DNA from 3 places in the Pseudomonas sp. LBUM1669 genome. Region 1 is predicted to be linked to each of the others. Evidence: predicted binding sites of a transcription regulator. Region 1 holds the regulator's gene; each other region holds the start of a gene.

What was found. Region 1 encodes sigma-54, which starts transcription at its own class of promoters, with help from an activator protein. Its sites were predicted from a motif close to ANTGGCATNNANNTTGCTNT; they were not measured.
Positions count from the first base shown of each region.
Region 2: a site for sigma-54 is predicted at 2,752-2,771, ahead of glnK (P-II family nitrogen regulator). Genes of this name have one in related genera too.
Region 3: a site for sigma-54 is predicted at 1,556-1,575, ahead of ACA051_RS10465 (CmpA/NrtA family ABC transporter substrate-binding protein). Genes of this name have one in related genera too.

Region 1 covers NZ_CP166784.1:1,010,368-1,014,630, reverse strand. Annotated here, with positions in the region: gene lptC (LPS export ABC transporter periplasmic protein LptC) at 1-500, shown strand, start outside; gene lptA (lipopolysaccharide transport periplasmic protein LptA) at 487-1,035, shown strand; gene lptB (LPS export ABC transporter ATP-binding protein) at 1,035-1,760, shown strand; gene ACA051_RS04460 (RNA polymerase factor sigma-54) at 1,945-3,438, shown strand; gene hpf (ribosome hibernation-promoting factor, HPF/YfiA family) at 3,513-3,821, shown strand; gene ptsN (PTS IIA-like nitrogen regulatory protein PtsN) at 3,834-4,263, shown strand, end outside.
Region 2 covers NZ_CP166784.1:6,157,118-6,161,380, forward strand. Annotated here, with positions in the region: gene sutA (dormancy-specific transcriptional regulator SutA) at 1-92, opposite strand, end outside; gene ACA051_RS28700 (secondary thiamine-phosphate synthase enzyme YjbQ) at 194-619, opposite strand; gene ACA051_RS28705 (ammonium transporter) at 833-2,170, opposite strand; gene glnK (P-II family nitrogen regulator) at 2,208-2,546, opposite strand; gene ACA051_RS28715 (accessory factor UbiK family protein) at 2,964-3,224, shown strand; gene ACA051_RS28720 (BRO-N domain-containing protein) at 3,685-4,206, shown strand; gene ACA051_RS28725 (HigA family addiction module antitoxin) at 4,211-4,263, opposite strand, start outside.
Region 3 covers NZ_CP166784.1:2,247,054-2,251,316, forward strand. Annotated here, with positions in the region: gene ACA051_RS10460 (ANTAR domain-containing response regulator) at 1-209, opposite strand, end outside; gene ACA051_RS10465 (CmpA/NrtA family ABC transporter substrate-binding protein) at 225-1,436, opposite strand; gene ACA051_RS10470 (quinone-dependent dihydroorotate dehydrogenase) at 1,668-2,687, shown strand; gene rmf (ribosome modulation factor) at 2,971-3,186, opposite strand; gene rlmKL (bifunctional 23S rRNA (guanine(2069)-N(7))-methyltransferase RlmK/23S rRNA (guanine(2445)-N(2))-methyltransferase RlmL) at 3,717-4,263, shown strand, end outside.

The DNA.
Region 1 (4,263 bases):
GGAACATCAGCCCCGAACGCTTCCTCGACAAACCCGTGGTCAAGGTAGACGAAACCGCGATCGACTATTACGCGCTCAACGCCCACAGCGTGCAGTACCTGCCAGACGGCAAATTGCAATACGAGATGACGTCCGACAAGGTTGAACACCTGAAGGCGACCGAGGTGACGTTGCTGACCAACCCCGACCTGAACATGTTTCGTGGCACCCAGTTTCCCTGGCACGTCCAGAGTGAGCACGGCGAAGTCAACCCGGACGGCACTCAGGTCGAGCTGATTGACTCGGTGCGCATCACGCGTTTCGACGAGAAAAACCGCAGAACCCTGATTACCACCACCCGAATGACAGTGTTCCCGCAGCAGCAATATGCGCAGACCGATCAACCCGTTAGAATCGACGGCGCTGGCGGTGTATCGACAGGCAACGGAATGAAAGCGTATTTGAAAGAAAGCAGGATACACCTGCTATCGAACGTAAGAGGACAGTATGAGGCTCGTTAAAACTCTCCCTATTTTGCTCAGTCTGGGCGCAGCACTGGGAAGCGTGAGCGCCTGGGCTCTGCCGAACGATCAAGAGCAGCCTATCCGCATTCAGGCCGACGACGCCCAACTGGACGACAAGAATGGCATTGCCACCTATAAAGGTGACGTGATCATCACTCAGGGCTCGATGAAGGTCACCGGCAATACCGTGACCATCACCCGTACCCCGGCTGGCGACATCGATGTGGTGACCTCGGTGGGCAACCTTGCCTACTTTGAGCAGATGCAGACGGCTGGCGACACCAAGCCGGTTCAGGGCTACGGAGTGACCATCCAGTACCACGCCTCGCAAAACCGCGTCGTATTGATCGATCGTGCAAAAGTCATCGACAAGGACAACAACGTCACCCAAGGCGAGAAAATCGTCTATGACACGGTGAAAAAGCTGGCGAGCGCCGGTCGCGCCACGGGCAACAAGGTCACCGAGTCGCGTCCGCGCATCGACATGGTGATCCAGCCCAAGCCAAAAACCGACGAGAAAAAGGCCCCGTAATGGCAACTCTGAAAGCTCAGCATCTGGCCAAGAGCTACAAGAGCCGCCAAGTCGTGCGTGACGTCAGCCTGTCCATTGACAGCGGTCAGATCGTCGGCCTGCTGGGTCCTAACGGCGCCGGCAAGACCACCTGTTTCTACATGATAGTTGGCCTGGTACAGGCCGATCAGGGTCGCGTACTGATCGACGATCTAGACGTCAGCCACCAGCCGATGCACGGTCGTGCAAAGGCCGGTATCGGCTATCTTCCGCAAGAAGCGTCGATCTTCCGCAAACTGTCGGTGGCCGATAACATCATGGCCATCCTCGAGACCCGCAAGGAACTCGACAAGGCAGAGCGTCGCAAGGAGCTGGAAAGCCTGCTGCAGGAATTCCACATCAGCCACATCCGCGACAACCTCGGCATGAGCCTGTCCGGCGGTGAGCGTCGTCGGGTGGAAATCGCCCGGGCACTGGCCACCAACCCGAAATTCATCCTCCTCGACGAACCATTCGCCGGTGTGGACCCGATTTCGGTGGGCGACATCAAACAGATCATCTACCACCTCAAGGCCAAAGGCATTGGCGTGCTGATCACTGACCACAACGTCCGTGAAACCCTGGATATCTGCGAAACCGCCTACATCGTCAACGATGGCCAGTTGATCGCCGAGGGTGACTCCGCCACCATCCTGGCCAACGAACTGGTCAAGGAAGTGTATCTGGGCCATGAATTCCGCCTTTAAGCGCTAAGGTGTCTGGCTGATTGTCCGAGCGCTTGTCTCGATAAAAAATCAATACTTTTTTATTGTTACAGCGCTCTAGGCAAACGCTGCAGTTTCGGGCATATAATTTGCTTATGTTTGGCGCTCCGGCGCCCTGTAGTGGATGGCGCATGTGCGCCGGCGAATAAGGTGTTAAGCCCCTGCCATGAAACCATCGCTAGTCTTGAGAATGGGCCAGCAGCTGACGATGACACCGCAGCTGCAACAGGCTATCCGCCTGCTCCAATTGTCGACCCTGGACCTGCAACAGGAAATCCAGGAGGCCCTGGAGTCCAATCCGATGCTCGAACGCCAGGAAGAAGGCGACGACTTCGATAACGCCGACCCTTTGGCCGACAAAGCCGAACAGCTCCCCAACGCCGACATTTCGGAACCCTCCTACCAGGAAACCGCCCCGACGGTGGATAACCTCGAGGAAGGCGACTGGAACGAGCGCATTCCCAACGAGCTGCCCGTCGATACCGCGTGGGAAGACGTCTACCAGACCAGCGCCAGCAGCCTGCCGAGCAACGATGACGACGAGTGGGATTTCACCACCCGCACATCGGCCGGTGAAAGCCTGCAAAGCCATTTGTTGTGGCAACTGAACCTTGCACCGATGTCCGACACCGATCGCCTGATCGCCGTGACCCTGATCGACTGCATCAACAATCAGGGCTACCTGGACGAAACCCTTGAGGAAATTCTCGAGGCCTTCGATCCGGAACTGGACATCGAACTGGACGAAATCGAAGCCGTCCTGCACCGCATCCAGCAATTCGAACCGGCCGGCATTGGCGCCCGCAACCTGAGTGAATGCCTGCTGCTGCAACTGCGCCAACTGCCAGCCAAGACCCCCTGGCTGGCCGAAGCGAAACGCCTGGTCACCGACTACATCGACCTGCTCGGCAGTCGCGACTACAGCCAGCTGATGCGCCGCATGAAGCTCAAGGAAGATGAACTGCGCCAGGTCATCGAGCTGGTGCAGAGCCTCAACCCGCGTCCGGGCTCGCAGATCGAGTCCAGTGAAGCCGAATACGTTGTCCCTGACGTCATCGTGCGCAAGGACAACGAGCGCTGGCTGGTCGAGCTGAACCAGGAATCGGTGCCACGGCTGCGGGTCAACGCCCAATACGCCGGGTTTGTGCGCCGCGCCGACACCAGCGCCGACAACACCTTCATGCGCAATCAGTTGCAAGAAGCTCGCTGGTTCATCAAAAGCCTGCAAAGCCGCAACGAAACCCTGATGAAAGTGGCCACCCAGATTGTCGAGCATCAGCGCGGCTTCCTGGAGTACGGCGACGAAGCGATGAAACCGCTGGTTCTGCATGATATTGCCGAGGCGGTGGGCATGCACGAGTCGACGATTTCACGAGTGACCACGCAGAAATTCATGCATACCCCACGGGGCATATATGAACTGAAATACTTTTTTTCCAGCCATGTCAGCACCTCCGAAGGCGGCGAATGCTCGTCCACAGCGATCCGCGCGATCATCAAAAAACTGGTTGCCGCGGAAAATCAGAAAAAGCCGTTGAGTGACAGCAAGATCGCTGGTTTACTGGAGGCACAAGGCATTCAGGTGGCTCGCCGCACCGTCGCCAAGTACCGCGAATCCCTCGGGATCGCGCCTTCGAGCGAACGCAAGCGGTTGATGTAGAGCCACGCCACAGCGTTCCAGTGGTAGATCATCTGATCTACCGCTTTATGCACTGGCAACGAAGGAGAAGCTGTATGCAAGTCAACATCAGTGGACACCAACTGGAAGTGACCGAACCTCTTCGCACCTACATCGGCGAAAAACTCGAACGATTAGAGAGGCATTTCGACAAGATCACCAACGTGCAGGTCACGATGACGGTCGAAAAGCTCAAGCAGAAAATCGAAGCCACGCTGCATATTCCCGGCAATGAAGTGGTCGCCAACGCGGAGCATACCGATATGTACGCGGCGATCGACGCACTGACCGACAAGCTGGATAAACAACTCAAAAAGCATAAGGAAAAGACCCAAAGCCTCCTTCAGGGCGCTACCGGTCGTTAACACTCCCAACCCATGATCCGACTTGAAAGCATCCTGACCCCCGGCCGTTCCCTCGTGAACGTGCCGGGCGGCAGCAAAAAGAAAGCCCTCGAGCAAATTGCCAACCTGATCGCCCGGGAAGTGCCGGATCTGGAAATGCAAGATGTCTTTGAGGCTCTGATTGCGCGTGAAAAACTCGGTTCGACCGGTTTTGGCAACGGCATCGCCATTCCCCACTGCCGCCTGAAGGGTTGCACCTCGCCCATCAGTGCCCTGATGCACCTCGACGCACCCATTGATTTCGACGCCATCGACGGCGCCCCGGTTGACCTGCTGTTTGTTCTGCTGGTCCCGGAAGCAGCTACCGATGCGCACCTGGAACTGCTCCGCCAGATCGCCAGCATGCTTGATCGCAAGGAAGTACGCGAAAAACTGCGTAGCGCCCCGAGCAACGAAGCCTTGT
Region 2 (4,263 bases), 1.3 Mb from region 1:
GCGACGTCTTCGGCCGCCGCTTCCAGACCTTCTTCGGTTTCGTCGTCGTCGCCTACTTCGAGGTCGTCGTTTTCCAGATCATCGTCGCTCATGTTCTACCTCATGACTTGCGAAAAGCAGATTAGTTATAGCCCAGCTTCACCGTCTGTCGACAGCCGCCGGAAAAATTCAATAACCGCTGGTGACCAGCGGTTCATGCCTCTTCACCGTGCACGGTGGCAAGGACTTTACGGGCACCGCCAAAATCACGGTGCTCGCCCAGATAAACACCTTGCCAGGTCCCTAGCGCCAGTCGGCCTGCCGAAATCGGCAAACTGAGCTGACAGCCAAGCACGCTGGCCTTGAAGTGCGCCGGGAGGTCGTCCAGGCCTTCGTCGTTATGCTCATAGCCGTCTGTTCCTTGTGGGATCAGACGATTGAAAAATCGTTCGAAGTCGCGACGTACCGCCGGATCGGCGTTCTCGTTGATGGTCAACGACGCCGAGGTATGCTGCAGCCACAAATGCAACAGACCGACCCGGCACGCCTTGAGTTCAGGCAGGCCGGCGAGTAACTCGTCCGTTACCAGATGAAAGCCCCGGGGCCGTGCCCGCAGGGTAATCAGAGTTTGTTGCCACATACAGTTCTCCGCACGTTCGGGGCGCATTCTAGCGCGCTCAGGGAAAAAACAAAGGCCCTAATATTCCTTCAATCATGTAAGCCATTGGCCGCAGAAAAACGCCCGTCGTAAACGCCACTAAACGTGTACGAAAAAACCTATCAGCAGTCCCTTCACTGACAAACGCCAGACAAAAAAATGCCCGGCAAGCCGGGCAAGTTTTTTATGCGCGTATTACAAGTTGTAGCCGCGTTCGTTGTGGAGAGCCAGGTCGATGCCGACAGCTTCTTCTTCTTCGGTGATACGCAGCCCCATGACAGCGTCCAGAACCTTGAGAATGATGTAGGTGACGATCGCGGTGTAGATCACCGTGAAGCCCACGCCTTTGCACTGAATCCAGACTTGAGCGGCGATGTCGGTGACGGTGCCGAAACCACCCAGGGACGGTGCGGCGAACACACCGGTCAGGATCGCACCGAGGATACCGCCGATGCCGTGTACACCGAAGGCGTCCAGGGAATCGTCATAACCGAGTTTGCGTTTCAGGGTGGTCGCGCAGAAGAAGCACACCACGCCCGCCGCCAGGCCGATGACCAGAGCGCCCATCGGGCCCACGGTGCCAGCGGCCGGGGTGATGGCAACCAGACCGGCCACAACACCCGAAGCGATACCCAGTGCACTTGGTTTGCCGTGAGTGATCCACTCGGCGAACATCCAGCCCAGTGCCGCGGCGGCGGTTGCGATCTGGGTCACCAGCATCGCCATACCGGCGGTGCCGTTGGCTGCAGCAGCGGAACCGGCGTTGAAACCGAACCAGCCTACCCACAGCATGGCGGCGCCCATCAAGGTGTAACCGAGGTTGTGCGGGGCCATCGGAGTGGTCGGGAAGCCTTTACGCTTGCCGAGCACGATGCACGCAACCAGACCGGCCACACCGGCGTTGATGTGCACCACGGTGCCGCCCGCGAAGTCGAGCACACCCCAATCCCACATCAGGCCGCCGTTGCCGGACCAGACCATGTGCGCAATCGGTGCATAAACCAGGGTGAACCACACGCCCATAAAGATCAGCATGGCGGAGAACTTCATCCGCTCGGCGAAGGCACCGACGATCAGCGCAGGGGTGATGATGGCGAAGGTCATCTGGAAGGTGATGAACACCGCCTCAGGGAACAGCGCCGCAGGACCGGTCAGGCTCGAAGGCGTGACACCGGCGAGGAATGCCTTGCCCATGCCACCGAAGAACGAGTTGAAGTTGACGACGCCCTGCTCCATGCCGGTGGTGTCGAACGCGATGCTGTAGCCATAAATGACCCACAGAATGCTGATCAGACCGGTAATGGCGAAGCACTGCATCATCACGGAAAGAATGTTTTTGGAGCGAACCATGCCGCCGTAGAACAGGGCGAGGCCGGGAATGGTCATGAACAGCACGAGGGCTGTCGAGGTCATCATCCAGGCGGTATCGCCGGAGTTGAGGACTGGGGCCGCCACTTCGTCTGCCGCCATAGCCAGGCTGGGCATTACGAGGGACAACAGGGCTCCTAGCCCTGCGAATTTACGCAGAGTCATATTGTTTTCTCCTGGGGCGTTGGGTTTGTGGCGGCGTTTAAATCGCGTCGGTATCGGTTTCGCCGGTACGGATGCGAATCGCCTGTTCCAGATTGACCACGAAGATCTTGCCGTCACCGATCTTGCCGGTGTTGGCGGCCTTGGTTATCGCCTCGATAACCCGGTCCAGATCCTTGTCGTCAATGGCGACATCGATCTTCACCTTGGGCAGGAAATCGACCACGTATTCCGCGCCGCGATACAGCTCGGTGTGACCCTTCTGCCGACCGAAGCCTTTGACTTCAGTAACGGTAATGCCCTGCACGCCGATCTCGGACAGCGATTCGCGCACGTCGTCCAGTTTGAACGGCTTGATGATGGCAGTGACTAGCTTCATGAAAACTCTCTCCCGAATTGGTGGACTTGCCCCAGGAAAACAAACCCGGCTCAAGTCTAAGCGCAGTGCCTGGCTTTGTAACGCATCGTCGGCCTTACCTGCCCGTCCGACGCCAGCTAACCGCTCCTCACGAAACAACTCCCCGTTCCGCTTGGCGCACTGCATTCGTCACAGCGACTGCATCAGTGCATGGGTTACTACTGACTAAGCAGAAAGCTTGCCATCTCGCCAAAACCCACTGAATTCAACCCCTTGACCGCTGCCGACAGCCGCTTCCCTCAATCGGCCCGACGGATACGCACAACAACAGTGCGCGGCCGTCCGTCCCCATGCGCGAAAAGCGTGCATCCCTGCTGTCGGAATTGACTATAGACACTGCGTGATACACTGCCCGCCATTGTTGACAGGACATTTCCCATGCTCGCACCCAAAGACTTCCTCGACGCCCTGACCGGCACCGCTTCGCGCCTCTTCAGCGGCGAAACCCCGTTGCCGAAAAGCGAAATTGAAAGCCAGTTCAAGGCGCTGCTGCAGAGCGGCTTCAGCAAGCTTGATCTGGTGAGTCGTGAAGAGTTTGATAGTCAGATGGTTGTGCTCGCACGGACTCGGGCACGGCTGGAGAGTCTTGAGGCGAAAGTTGCGGAGCTGGAAGCGAAGCTCAATCCGCCTGCCGAGTAACACCGCACATCCCCGATGAAATGCGATCCCCTGTGGGAGCGGGCTTGCTCGCGAATAAGGTCACCTCGGTCCTCCAGCCATCCCACACTGGATAGACCACCCTTGTAGGACCTGCCGAAGGCCGCAATCTCCTGATCTGTCGCCCCGCCACCATCTCGGCAACGTCCTACAAAGATCACCACCGCCGTCCGATAGCGCCGCGAAGCCCAGGTTCCTAAGCTCATCCCCAGCTGAATATTTCAGCACTGGGTTTGGCGACCTGGATAGCATCTAAACGCATCGCGACCACGTTCGAATCAGGGAATTATTCCCATCTCGAATTATGGCGGCTGTGCGTGGGAGACCTTCGGGTCTGCCGGTTTCCGGATGCACCGGTTCGCCAACCCGCGCATAGCTGCCACCCTTTTCGTTTGGCGACGATCAGAGGCAGTTTCCTTAATTCGCATCCGGGAGCTGCACCATGAATGAAAACTATCTAATCCCCCACGTCTTCACCCGCCACAAACTCCACCTTCACGCGCTTTTGATCGAAAACCAGCCTTGGTTCAGCGCCCGAGACCTCGGCCGTCTGCTTCGCCTATTCCTCGACGAACGCGCCGTCCGAAAACTCGATCCCGATCAACATCAATCCGCGCGAGTCGTTATCCACGGCACCCTCGATAACACCCTGCTAATCAGCGAATCCGGCGTCTACGCCCTGCTCGTCTACCACTACTGCCCCGAATACCGAGGCCTGCGTGAGTGGCTGACCCACGACGTAGTGCCAGCGCTCAGAGATGCCCAACAACCGACGTCAAGCGAACGCCCGGTCCTGAGTCTGTTGAACTGGCCGGAGATGTCATTGAGTTTGCTGCACTGGAATAATCAGCCATGGATTCGGTTGCAGGATGTTCCGCAACTGTTGCCGAGCGGAGAGCAGACGCAGCGCCCGGTCAACGTGCCATGGTGGAAAAAAGCTTCGCGAGCGCTGCATTCGCTTTAAGCGCTCATCCACGCTCGATTTCGGCGCTGCGATGATCGTAGCTCGATTGCAGATTCA
Region 3 (4,263 bases), 1.2 Mb from region 1:
CGGCTCACGAGCACCACTTGCTCCATCACATCGCGGCTCGGTGACTCGGTATCGATCAGGATCACGTCCGGACGCACCGTTTCGACGCGCGCGGGCAGGTCGATGGTCAGGCCGGATTCGTCGATCACCTCGAACCCGGCTTCGGTCAGGGCCGCTTTCAGGCGACCGACTTTCTTCGCGGTGTCGTTGATCAGCAGGATACGCAACATATTCGCAGTCTCCTGTCAGCGGCTGGCGAGAAGGGGGGAGTTGTCGCTCATGGCGTGCAGCTTGAAACTGCGGGCATAGCCGGTCGGGTCGGAGCCGTCCCAGATTTTGCCGTCGATCAATTGGCTGCTGCGCATGTCCTCACCCTCGGCGGCAACACCGACTGCGCTGGCGGCCTCACGGTACAAGTCTAGTTGCTGGACCTGACGGGCCACGCCGAGGTAGTCCGGATCGTCGCGCAACAAGCCCCAGCGGCGAAACTGGGTCATGAACCACATGCCGTCGGACAAGTACGGCACGTTGACTTCGCCGCCCGCATGGAAACGCAGCGCATGCGGGTCCTGCCAGCGATTGCCGAGGCCATCGGCGTAGTCGCCGAGCAAGCGCGGTTCGATGCAATCGAGCGGTGCATCGAGGTATTCGGGCGCGCTCAACAGCTTCGCGGTGCTGCGGCGGTTTTCGCTGCTGTCTTCGATGAAGCGGCTGGCTTCGAGGATCGCCATCACCAACGCCCGGGCGGTGTTGGGGTACTGCTCGACAAAAGCGCGGGTGCAGCCGAGAACTTTTTCCGGGTGATCGGGCCAGATGGTCTGGGTCGTTGCCAGGGTGAATCCCAGATTTTGCTGAACCGCGCTGGCGGACCACGGTTCACCGACGCAGAAGCCGTCGATACGGCCGGCTTGCAGGTGCGCGACCATCTGTGGCGGTGGCACCACCACGCTGTCGACGTCCTGCAACGGATGAATGCCCTGACTCGCGAGCCAGTAATACAGCCACATGGCGTGGGTGCCTGTCGGAAATGTCTGGGCGAAGGTCAGTTTTGGGCGACTTTGGTGCACGTGCCGGTCCAGTGCTTCAGGACTGGTCACCCCCAAGGCCTGCAAGCCGTGAGAAAGATTGATGCTCTGGCCGTTCTGGTTCAGGCCCATGAGCACCGCCATGTCGGTCGGCGCTACGCCGCCGATGCCCAGGTGCACGGCGTAGATCAGGCCGTACAGGCTGTGCGCGGCGTCGAGTTCGCCGCTGACCAGTTTGTCCCGCAGGTTGGCCCAGGACGACTGGCGGTTGAGGTTCAGGGTCAGGCCATAAGGTTGGGCGAAGCCCTGCGTGGCCGCGACTACTACCGAGGCGCAGTCACTCAGGGCCATGAAGCCGAGGTTGATTTCAGTCTTTTCCGGGGCATCGCTGCCATTGACCCAGGCCAGTGGGCCCGCTGTGGTTTCATTCATGGCTAAACACCTTCCAAAAAAAAGCGCCGTACCGGGCTGCTTGCCGTGGCAAGGCCAGGTGACGACGCCTTTGTCTTTCGACTCATCCCGCCGTTGGCATGAGTGCTGATGTCAGTGATGGTGCAAGGCATATGCCATTGCCCGCTGATTTTGTTGCGCGCCTCGCTTGAAACACCGATGCCCGGCTATAATCGCCGCCTCATTTCGCCGCCATTCGAGTCAAAACCGCCCATGTACACCCTGGCCCGTCAGCTGTTGTTCAAACTTTCCCCGGAAACCTCCCACGATTTGTCCCTGGACCTGATCGGCGCGGGCGGGCGTTTGGGCCTCAACGGTTTGCTGTGCAAGGCGCCGGCGAAAATGCCGGTGAACGTCATGGGTCTGGAATTTCCGAACCCGGTAGGGTTGGCGGCCGGTCTGGACAAGAACGGCGCGGCCATCGACGGGTTTGCGCAGTTGGGTTTCGGCTTTGTCGAAATCGGCACCATCACCCCGCGTCCGCAGCCGGGCAACCCCAAGCCACGGATTTTCCGCCTTCCGGAAGCCGAGGCGATCATCAACCGCATGGGGTTCAACAACCTCGGCGTCGATCACCTTCTAGCTCGCGTGGCGGCGGCCAAGTACAAAGGCGTGCTGGGCATCAACATCGGCAAGAACTTCGATACGCCGGTTGAGCGCGCGGTCGACGATTACCTGATCTGCCTGGACAAGGTGTACGCCCACGCCAGCTACGTGACGGTCAACGTCAGCTCGCCGAACACCCCGGGCCTGCGCAGCCTGCAATTTGGCGATTCGCTCAAGCAATTGCTGGCTGATCTGGCGACCCGTCGCGCGGAACTGGCCTTGCGCCACGGCAAACATGTACCGCTGGCGATCAAGATCGCGCCGGACATGACCGACGAAGAAACCGCACAGGTCGCGCAGGCGCTGATCGAAACCGGGATGGACGCGGTGATCGCCACCAACACCACCTTGAGCCGCGTCGGCGTTGAAGGCATGGAACATGGTGACGAGGCGGGCGGTCTGTCCGGCGCACCGGTTCGCGAGAAGAGCACTCACACCGTGAAGGTACTGGCGGCGGAACTGGCCGGGCGCTTGCCGATCATCGCTGTGGGCGGCATTACCGAAGGCAAGCACGCGGCTGAGAAAATCGCTGCGGGTGCCAGCCTGGTGCAGCTCTATTCCGGCTTCATCTATAAAGGCCCGGCGCTGGTTCGCGAGTCCGTCGACGCCATCGCCGCCCTGCGCTGAACCCTCTGCGAGCGGGCTTTTGTGGCGAGGGAGCTTGCTCCCGCTCGGCTGCGAAGCAGTCGTGTTTTTCCTGACAAACAATGTTGAGTGTTTGGAGGCTGCTTCGCAGCCCAGCGGGAGCAAGCTCCCTCGCCACAAGATCGATTTCACTCGCGAAAGGTTTTTGCAGGCATAAAAAAGGGCTCCTCGAAGGAGCCCCTGGGCCGAAGCCCGCCGCCCGGATGGGGCGTGCGTGGTAAGTCGTTACGTAATCAGATTGTCGTGTCGGAGTGTGTGCCCTGTGTTAGCCGACGGCGTGAAGTTCGTTGAGTCTGTGGATTCCCGCAGTGCCGGTCATACCGTCCCAGTTGTCGCCGCGTCCTTCTCGCCAGCCGTTAATCCAGGCTTGGCGTACCGACGGTAGAGTAAATGGGCAAAGCTCACGGGATTTGCCACCAACGCCATATTGATATCCGCGCAAAAATGCTCTTTCCAACGGATCACGCTTAAGTCTTCTCATAGGGTGTTGCCCTCACTTGTTGACTGTATTTATCGCGTCGACCTCAATTGAGGTCTGGCAGAAAAATTCCTGCCGTTGGGGCTCGCTGCCGGCGTCGCGAGCCAAGGTGTTGACGTCGTTGCGGCGTCAACCTGTATGGAGTTCTAACCAATGCGTCACATCGAGGGAATGATCGTTTTGTCATAAGAACGTAACCGTAAAGATGCTAAGGCCATAAGTAACACGATGTTTGTCCCGTGTTTATTGGTCAAAGCCCTGTATGATCGGGCCCCCGCAGGATGATAGGTTTAATCCTTTAGTGAGAATGGCTCCTGTTGAGCAGGAGGACTATTCGACGAAGGGTCGGCTTATGACATTTTGTTGCATCAACATTTTTATCTGCCTGTGCATCTAAGCTCTTCTAATCTGAGCAGCACAGGTGGGACGGCACACCTTCGTGCCACGCGGGCGCTCTTTTAGAAAAGCGCCTGATTGAAAACCGGGCCGGCAATGCGTTGCCGGTTCACTTAGCTAAAGGCTCTGAAATTCCAATGTCCGATCAATTCGAAATCTTCCTCACTTGCCCTAAAGGCCTTGAAGGCCTGCTGATCGAGGAAGCCGTCGGGCTTGGCCTTGAAGAAGCACGTGAGCACACCTCTGCCGTGCGCGGCATGGCCACCATGGAAACCGCTTATCGCCTGTGCCTGTGGTCGCGTCTGGCGAACCGGGTGCTGCTGGTGCTCAAGCGTTTCCCGATGAAGGACGCCGAAGACCTGTACCACGGCGTACTCGACATCGAGTGGCAAGATCACATGCTCAACGATGGCACCCTGGCCGTCGAGTTCAGTGGTCACGGCTCGGGCATCGACAACACTCACTTCGGCGCCTTGAAAGTCAAAGACGCCATCGTCGACAAACTGCGCACTCCGCAGGGCGACCGTCCGTCCATCGACAAGCTCAACCCGGACCTGCGCATCCACCTGCGTCTGGACCGTGGCGAAGCCATTTTGTCCCTCGACCTCTCCGGCCACAGCCTGCACCAGCGCGGTTATCGCTTGCAGCAGGGCGCGGCGCCGCTGAAGGAAAACCTCGCGGCCG